Regions from separate parts of the Streptomyces sp. SD31 genome, predicted to be linked through region 3. Evidence: riboswitches for the same ligand, from Rfam matches in the RefSeq annotation. Region 3 holds a riboswitch; each other region holds the start of a gene.

Region 1 (2,192 bases), on a different contig from region 3:
CGGCGGCACGACCCGTGCTGCCGTCGTCGAGGCCGACCTCGACCTCGACGGTGGGGTTGCCTCGCGAGTCGAGGATTTCCCGGGCTACGACGACGTCGATGGACGGCACGAGCATCTCCTTCGTGGATGTGACGCTGGTAGTGCGGGGCTGTGAGCCTTGCGACTAGAGCCTAACCGCCTCGGGGACCTCGGCAGCCGACCGACCGTCCCGTGGACAGAACCGAACCGTACCCATTGTTCCCTACCGGAACAAAGGGCGGGAACAAAGAGGGGGAACAAAAGGTGGGTGACATACGGGAAAAGAAAAGCCCCGCCCCGGTGCGTACGGGGGAACACGCACCGGAGCGGGGAGCCCGTGGGGGACGGGGGTGACCCTCACGAGGTCTTCGCTATGAGGTCCACGGATGTGAGGGCCCTGTGGTTCAGCTGCCGCCCTCGTATTACTTCAGGTGCAGCTGCTGACCCGGGTAGATCAGGTTCGCGTCCTCGACGATGTCCTTGTTCAGCTGGAAGAGCTTCTCCCAGCCGCCCTTGACGTCGTGCTCCGCGGCGATCGAGCTGAGGGTGTCGCCCTTGACGACCTTGTACTCGCCGTCACCCTTCTTGACCTTCTTGCCGGTCGGGGTGGTGACGGTCTTGGTGCTCTTCTTGGCGGCCGGACGCTCGCTGGAGCGGGAGGCCGACTGCTCCTCGGTGGAGCGGGTGGTGCTCTCGCTGCTCTGCGAGGAACCGCTCGACGAGGAGCCGGAGCCGTTGTAGGCGGCGCTCGACAGGCCGGTGCCGCAGTGCGGCCAGGCACCCTTGCCCTGGCCCGCGAGGACCTTCTCGGCGATCTCGATCTGCTGGGCCTTGGTGGCCTGGTCGGCGGTGGAGGCGTACGCCGTGCCGCCGTACGCGGCCCACGTGGAGGCGGAGAACTGCAGACCGCCGTAGTAGCCGTTGCCGGTGTTGATCGACCAGTTGCCGCCGGACTCGCACTGGGCGACGGCGTCCCACTCGGAGGCGGTGGCGGCGGAGGCGCTGCCGGCCGCCATCAGCGGGGCGGCGACGGCGGCGGCGCCGGTGACGCCGACGACGGCTATGGCGCGAGCGGCCTTGGACGGACGACGGTGCTTGCCCTTGCTGGAAAACAGCATGGAGAGATCCCCTCACCGACGCCTGCGAGGTGAGCTGTCGGGTTCGGGCCGGTTGAGTTGCCCGGCCGCGCACGGTCGCCTTTCGGCTCCCGCTGCGCGGCTTCACCCCTAGCCGACTCCGGCCGTGCGGCCCCGAAGGGCCTCAACTGCCGGACCCGGCGCTTACCTTGGGTCCCCCGCTCCTGCCTACGGCGCTTGACGCGACGACTGTTCCCGTACGGCCGCTGGCAGGATTCGGCGTTGCGGCAGCCGGGGCTCGTGGTGACGAGCGGTCATGACCGTAGCCACGCGATTCGCGGAATTTCAAAGACGATCAGGGCTTCTGAGATCTATCTCTCACTGCATTCAAAGCGGACATTCAGTGCGAAATCATGACGCGAACTCCGGCTGTTTTTCACCCCGTTCGCCCCCTATTCGGTGGGGACTTCCAGGGTCTGACCGGGGAAGATGTGGTTCGCGTCAGTACCGATGGCCCGCTTGTTCGCGTCATACAGCGCGGACCATCCGCCGTCGAGGTCAAGGGAGTCGGCGATGGAGGCGAGAGTGTCGCCGGCGCGCACGGTGTACGAGGCATGGCGGCCGGAGGACTTGACGGCGCTCTCGGTCGCCTCGCTCTCGTCGGCACTGGGGCCACGATGACGCCCGGAGCCGGTCGCTTCGGAGTCGATGGCTCCGGTGTCGACGAGACTCCGGGAGCCCTCTCCCTGCTCCGAGTTGTCCCGATTGTCGCCCTTGGACGTCTCTACGGGTGAGCCATCGGGCGACTGTGAGGCGCCCGTGTCGGCGGACGTATCGGACTTCGAGGAGTTGTCCGTCGTAGAGGATGAAGAGGGCGAAGAGGAGGAAGGGGCGGAATCCTGGGATGATTCGGACGAGGTGTCGGGAGAGCCGCTCGGCGAGTTCGAGGAGTCGGAGGAATTCGAGGAGTCACCGGACGGGTTCGTCGCATCGGACGAGTCCGATGAGCCCGACGAACTCGATGAATCGAGCAATCCGGACGATCCGGATACTTCGGAGGGCGAGTCCTCCGCGACGCCGGTGTCGAGGTCGAGGTCG
Region 2 (2,192 bases), on a different contig from region 3:
AGCTTTACCGCGCTCACCCGGACTGGGTTCAGCACCAAACGGGACGAAAGCGGACGGAGTTCCGCAATCAACTCGTGCTGAACCTGGCGCGCGACGACGTCCAGGAGTACCTCTGGGAGCGGCTCGACGGGCTCCTCTCCAGCGCCCCGATCGACTATGTGAAGTGGGACTTCAACCGCTGCTTCACCGACGCCGGCTGGCCCGGTGAGCCCTATCCGCAGCGCCTGTGGGTCGACCACGTGCGCGCCCTGTACCGCCTGCTGGACCGGCTGCGGGCCGCGCACCCGGGCGTCGCCTTCGAGTCCTGCTCGGGCGGCGGCGGTCGGATCGACCTCGGCGTGCTGAGCCGTACGGACCAGGTGTGGACCTCCGACAACACCGACCCCCTCGACCGGCTCGCCATCCAGCACGGCTTCAGTCAGATCCATCCCGCCCGGGTCATGGCCGCCTGGGTCACCGACAGCCCGAACGCCATGCTCAACCACCGGGCCAGCTCGCTGCGCTTCCGGTTCGTGAGTGCCATGGCGGGCGTGCTCGGCGTCGGCGGTGACCTCTCCGAGTGGAGCGAGGAAGAGCTCGCCGAGGCCCGGAAATGGGTGACGCTCTACAAGGAGATCCGGCCCGTGGTGCAGCGCGGCGACCTCTATCGGCTGCGGCCGCCGCGGGGCGGGCTGAGCGCGGTGCAGTACGTACTCGGGGACGAGACGGTCGTCCTCGCCTGGCTCCAGGCCCAGAGCTACGGCGAATCCCTGCCGGCCTTGCGGCTGCGCGCCCTCGACCCGACAGAGTCGTACGAATGCCTTGAAACGGGCGAAATTCACCGAGGTGCCGTACTGGTGCATCACGGACTGCGCACCGGATTGCAGGGTGACCTTGATGCGACGGTTATCCGACTGCGTCGCATCTAGGGGTTCTGTCCGAATTGGTGCCTTCATTCCAACTCGCTCTGGCGTAAAGGAAGCTGGAGCGGTGTCACGTGAGGAGCGTCATATTCGTGACCGTGCGTCGCCCGTCATGTTCACGTAATTCGCGTGTTTTTCCAGGGGTTTTGGGTCGCGTGACACGCCGATAATCCACGGAGGGTGACCGGGAATTCCCACAAGGGATCAACAGGAACGCATTCGGACGGAACCCCTCACTTGTTCCCGTGCGTCTTCCTCGCTTACGTTCGCCACCAATCCGGACGGACGCCCAATCCTGCCGCCGCCCGGAGCCCGCGCACACTCACCCGACCACGGCAGGAGCGGGGGACCCACAGGTACAACCGCCTGTTCCGGTCTCCGGAACGGCTAGGGGTAAAGCCGCGTTTCGGCGCGGCCGGGCATCTCCAGCCCGCACCCGACAGCTCACCTCGCAGGCGCCGGAGAGGAATTCGCCATGCCCGCGAAGGGTAAGCACCGCCGCCCGAAGTCCCAGCGCTTCACCCGCTCCATCGCCGTCGCCGGAACCGGTGGCGCCGCTCTCGCCCTCCCGCTCATGGGAGCTACCGGCGCCCACGCCGCTCCCTCGCAGTCCACTTCGGAAAAGGCTGTTCAGTCCCTTCCGGCCGCCGAGAAGAAGGCGGTCGAGAAGAAGGCCGCCGAGAAGAAGACGGACGTGCGGACCTATTCGGTGAGAGTCGGCGATTACCTCTCGAAGATCGCCGACGAGCAGAACGTCAGCGGTGGCTGGAAGAAGCTCTACGCCGACAACCGCGAGGTCGTCGGTGAGGACCCGTCGCTGATCCACCCCGGTCTGAAGCTCACGATCGGCAAGAAGGCCACGGCGAGCGCCCCCAAGTCCTCGTCGCCTTCCTCCTCTTCGGCGCCCTCCAAGGACTCGTCCGCTTCGAAGTCCTCCACGAAGTCCTCCACGGAGTCCTCCGCGTCGAAGAAGACGACCACGGCCGCCCGGAGCGCCGACACGGCCACCGGCTTCTCCGCCCCCGTCGCCGGTGCCGCCGTCAGCACCGCCTACAAGGTGGCGGGCAGCATGTGGTCCAGCGGGTACCACACCGGCGTCGACTTCGTCACCCCGACCGGCACCGCACTGAAGGCCGTTGGCGCGGGCACCGTCGTCTCCGCGGGCTGGGGCGGCGCCTACGGCAACCAGGTCGTCATCCAGCTCGCCGACGGCTACTACGCCCAGTACGCCCACCTGTCGTCGCTCTCCGTCTCGGCCGGCCAGACCGTGACCGCGGGCCAGCAGATAGG
Region 3 (2,192 bases):
GCTGCTCGACGCGCTCCTTCATCTCGCCCGCGGCCTTGTTGGTGAAGGTGATCGCGAGGATCTGCCCCGGGTGCACATTCCGCTCGGCGAGCAGGTGGGCGATGCGATGGGTGAGCACCCGCGTCTTGCCGGACCCGGCGCCGGCCACGATGAGCAGCGGGCCGCCGGCGTGGACGACGGCCGCACGCTGGTTCTCGTTCAGCCCCTCCAGCAGCGCGGCCGCGTCGATGGCCGGGCGCGGGGCGCCGTCGCGGTAGTAGGCGTCCCGGTCCGGGGGCACGTCGAACTTCCCGCCGAACAGATCGTCCGGAACCGGCTCCGGAGTGTGATCGTCCTCGGGCGGCGGCGGGAGTTCTTCCTCGTGGCCGCGTGGGGCCTGGAGGTCCGCCAGGAAGCTGTCGTCAAAGAGGCTGCTCATCGCTCTCCGAGTCTAGGGCGCCCCACTGACAGCCCGCGGCCACCCCGAGAACATCGCCTGTTTCAACACCGGATGATCTTCCAGATCCACCCCCTCCCCCGCCCCCTCACCCTCCTCACCCTTCCCGTCACGGTCCGCAATCGACCGAAAACCCGCACCCCGCCCGCCGAGAGTCCCGACACCCCATAAGCCCGGAACCACCCAAACTCAACGCTCCACCCAAAAATCGCAAATCCCTACACACCCACCCACATCCACCACAGTCCGCAACGCCCTGACTCAAGGTCACGAAAATGTATCGGGCATATCGAACATCAACCTTCACAGGGGCCACACGAGTTGGCTACCGTGCCGGACAGGCCGTACGACCCCCTCCGGCGAACGTCGCCGGGCCGCGCGGCCTCCGCCGAGTCCGGTACGCCGCCGCGCTGCCGGAGCCGGGGACCCACCGAACTTGGGGTGAATCGGCCCGATCCCGCCCAGGGACAGGCCGTAGGGCAACCCTTCCGGACCACCCGCCCGAACCCGACAGCTAACTCGGTAGGCGGAGTACGGAAGGAGTCGCCTCCCTTGGCGTCGCACCGCAAGTCGCGTCCCGCGGGTACGCGCGTAGCAGGCATACGGACCCCCGCCCTCGCCACGGCGGCCCTCACCTCCGTGGCCCTGCTGTCCCAGACGGCCAACGCGAGCCCCTCGGCAGACGACAAGCCGAGCCTCGAAGAGGTCGAGAAGAAGGTCGACGACCTCTACCGCCAGGCGGAGTCGGCCACCGAGAAGTACAACGCGGCCAAGGAGAAGACCGCGAAGCAGCGCAAGCGCGTCGACACCCTCCTCGACGACGTCGCCCAGCGCACCCAGAAGCTCAACGACGCACGCGAGGAACTCGGTCGCAACGCCGCCGCCCAGTACCGCACCGGCGCCACCGCCCCCGACACGGCCACCTTCCTCCTCGCGGACACCCCGCAGGACTACTTCGACCAGACCCAGCTGATGGACCGTATGACCGGCCGTCAGAAGGAAGCGGTCGACGACTACTTCACGCAGCAGTCCGCGACGATGAAGAAGCGCCAGGAGGCCACCCAGAGCCTCGAGACGCTCACCGAGTCGCAGAACGACCTGCAGACCGCCAAGACCACCGTCCAAAGGAAGCTCGCCGACGCACGCGAACTCCTCTCGAAGCTGACGGCGGAAGAAAAGGCACGCCTAGCCGCGATCGAGAAGCGCAAGCAGGAGGAGGCCGCACGTAAGGCCGCAGAGCTGGCCCGGCAGCAAGCAGAGGCGGAGCGTCAACGCCAGGAGGCCGCCCAGCAGCAGGAGAGCACCGAGCAGCCGTCCGACTCGAGCACCTCGGACTCGTCCGCGTCGGACTCCTCGTACGCCACCAAGGCCGAGAAGGCCCTCGCCTTCGCCCGCTCCCAGATAGGCAAGCCGTACGTCTGGGGCGCGACCGGCCCCGACTCCTACGACTGCTCCGGCCTCACCCAGGCCGCCTGGAAGGCCGCCGGCGTGGACATCCCCCGCGTCACCTACGACCAGGTCAACGCCGGCACCACGGTCTCCCTCTCCAACGCCCAGCCCGGCGACCTGATCTTCTTCTACGACGACGTCACCCACGTGGGCATCTACATCGGCAACGGCATGATGATCCACGCCCCGAAGCCCGGCGCTTACGTCCGCGAGGAGTCGATCTACTACGACGGGGAGTCGTCGATCCACAGCGTGGTCCGCCCGGCCTGACGCCGCACGCGCGCGTGGCGCACTTTCCGACCCGCAC
Region 4 (2,192 bases), on a different contig from region 3:
ATACCGAGTGCGCCGGAATACGCATGACCGACCTCCGCCTTAATCCCCGTGAAACGTCGACGAATGACGTGTGTTCAGTGACTCTATTGCAACCTGCTGGAATTTCCGATGGCGGGTCGGAATCCATGGATATTTTTTGGACAGCGGGTCGTCCGAAACGCCGAAAGCCCCGGCTCGGGGAGCCGGGGCTTCGGGGAGACCGTCCGCGGGGTGAGTCCTCGGGGAGAGCGGCCTCGGGGAGGCGCGGTGGAGGCGTCAGACGTTCACGCCGTGCGAGCGGAGGTAGGCGACGGGGTCGATGTCGGAGCCGTACTCCGCCGTCGTGCGGGCCTCGAAGTGCAGGTGCGGTCCGGTGACGTTGCCGGTGGCGCCGGACAGGCCTATCTGCTGGCCGGGGGTGACGGTCTGGCCCACCGAGACGCCTATGGACGACAGGTGGCCGTACTGGGTGTACGTGCCGTCGTTCATCTTGATCACGATGTTGTTGCCGTACGACCCGCCCCAGCCGGCCTCCACGACGGTGCCGGAGCCGACCGCGTGGACGGAGGTGCCGCTGGCGGCGTGGAAGTCGACGCCCGTGTGGCTGCCGGAGGACCAGACGGCGCCGCCGGCCTTGTAGCCGGTGGAGACGTACGAGCCGGAGATCGGGGCGACGTAGGACAGCAGGCGCTTGCGCTCGGCCTCACGGGCGGCGCGCTCCTTGGCCTCGCGCTCCTGCTTGGCCTTCTCGGCCGCCTTCTTGCGCGCGGCCTCCTCGGCGGCCTTCTTCCGGGCCGCGGCCTCCTCGGCGGCCTGCTCCTGGGCGGCGGCCTGGGCGTCGATCTGGTCGGCGATCGAGTCCTCGATCGTGACGACGGGGATGAGGCCGGTCTGCTCGGCGGCGGGTTCGGCGGCGAGCGCCGGGGCGGCGAGGGTGCCCATGACGCCGGTGGCGGTGAGAGCGGCGACGCCCGCCGCGCGGGCGGTGGAGCGTTCGAACCGGCTGGGGCGACGGTGCTTCCCGGTGGGGCGGTTCTTCCCGGTGGCGCAGGTGAACGCCATGTAGTGGCTGGTCCTTTCCTTCCTTCTCGCCTACCGGGTTAGCTGACGGGTTCGGAGCAGGAAGGTCTCCTACGGACCCCCTCGCGGCTGCGCGGGCGCCCGATTCACCCCAGGGACTACGGTGGGTCCCCGGCTCCCCTGGCTCGCGCCGTACGGGGACTCGGCGATGGCTGTCCGGTGCCGCGGGCGCGGCGCACTGCCTGACGGACAGCCCGGAAGACGCTAAGCGGCGCGACTTTCAATCCCCAAACGGATCGCGACTTTTGTAGCGCATCCCACAGGCCAGACGGGCAACCTTTCCCTCAATTCGGGCATAAAGGGGCCCTGGTGGCTTCGAAGTCACCAGGGCCCCTTACGCGCGCGTGCCGTCGCCCGGCGCGGTGTCCGGGCGCGGTGTGGGCCTGCTACTCGGCGGCCACGACGGTGACTTCGCCGATGCCGAGGGCCTCGACGGGCTCCCGGATCTCGGCCGCGTCGCCGACGAGGATCGTCACCAGACGGTCCACCGGGAAGGCGTTCACGGCCGCCGCGGTGGCCTCGACGGTGCCGGTCGCGGCGAGCCGCTGGTACAGCGTCGCCTGGTAGTCGTCGGGCAGGTGCTGCTCGACCTGGTCGGCCAGCGTGTTCGCCACGGAGGCGGCCGTCTCGTACTTCAGCGGCGCCACCCCGACGAGGTTCTGCACGGCGAAGTCCCGCTCGGCGTCGGTGAGCCCCTCGTCGGCGACGCCGCGCAGGACCTTCCAGAGGTCGTCCAGCGCCGGACCGGTGTTCGGGGTGTCGACGGAGCCGCTGATGGCGAGCATGGCCGCGCCCGTGCCGTCCGGGGTCGAGCGCAGGACCTGCCCGAACGCGCGCACGCCGTAGGTGTAGCCCTTCTCCTCGCGCAGGACCTTGTCCAGGCGGGAGGTAAGAGTGCCGCCGAGGCAGTACGTGCCGAGCACCTGCGCGGGCCACACGCGGTCGTGCCGGTCGGGGCCGATGCGGCCGATCAGCAGCTGCGTCTGCACGGCGCCGGGGCGGTCCACGATGACGACGCGCCCGGTGTCGTCCGCGGTGACCGGCGGAACGGGCCGGGGCTGGGCCGGGGAGCCGGTCCAGGCGCCCAGGGTGTCGCCCAGCAGGGCGTCGAGGTCCACGCCCGTGAGGTCGCC

Evidence for each region. Region 3 has a riboswitch for cyclic di-AMP ahead of ACTMVF_RS20565 (NlpC/P60 family protein). Riboswitches for the same ligand answer to the same signal wherever they lie in the genome.
Region 1: it holds a riboswitch for cyclic di-AMP, as region 3 does, so the genes downstream of both, ACTMVF_RS06675 (transglycosylase family protein) here and ACTMVF_RS20565 (NlpC/P60 family protein) in region 3, are expected to answer to the same signal.
Region 2: it holds a riboswitch for cyclic di-AMP, as region 3 does, so the genes downstream of both, ACTMVF_RS16185 (peptidoglycan DD-metalloendopeptidase family protein) here and ACTMVF_RS20565 (NlpC/P60 family protein) in region 3, are expected to answer to the same signal.
Region 4: it holds a riboswitch for cyclic di-AMP, as region 3 does, so the genes downstream of both, ACTMVF_RS29750 (M23 family metallopeptidase) here and ACTMVF_RS20565 (NlpC/P60 family protein) in region 3, are expected to answer to the same signal.

The regions. Positions count from the first base shown of each region.
Region 1 covers NZ_JBQHCX010000002.1:597,583-599,774, forward strand. The annotation lists gene eno (phosphopyruvate hydratase) at 1-109, opposite strand, end outside; gene ACTMVF_RS06675 (transglycosylase family protein) at 441-1,136, opposite strand; cyclic di-AMP (ydaO/yuaA leader) riboswitch at 1,141-1,340, opposite strand; gene ACTMVF_RS06680 (transglycosylase family protein) at 1,547-2,192, opposite strand, start outside.
Region 2 covers NZ_JBQHCX010000006.1:421,706-423,897, reverse strand. The annotation lists gene ACTMVF_RS16190 (alpha-galactosidase) at 1-908, shown strand, start outside; cyclic di-AMP (ydaO/yuaA leader) riboswitch at 1,216-1,373, shown strand; gene ACTMVF_RS16185 (peptidoglycan DD-metalloendopeptidase family protein) at 1,378-2,192, shown strand, end outside.
Region 3 covers NZ_JBQHCX010000009.1:101,286-103,477, reverse strand. The annotation lists gene pcrA (DNA helicase PcrA) at 1-418, opposite strand, end outside; cyclic di-AMP (ydaO/yuaA leader) riboswitch at 827-980, shown strand; gene ACTMVF_RS20565 (NlpC/P60 family protein) at 989-2,155, shown strand.
Region 4 covers NZ_JBQHCX010000015.1:159,938-162,129, forward strand. The annotation lists gene ACTMVF_RS29745 (GntR family transcriptional regulator) at 1-25, opposite strand, end outside; gene ACTMVF_RS29750 (M23 family metallopeptidase) at 256-1,041, opposite strand; cyclic di-AMP (ydaO/yuaA leader) riboswitch at 1,055-1,217, opposite strand; gene ACTMVF_RS29755 (M16 family metallopeptidase) at 1,446-2,192, opposite strand, start outside.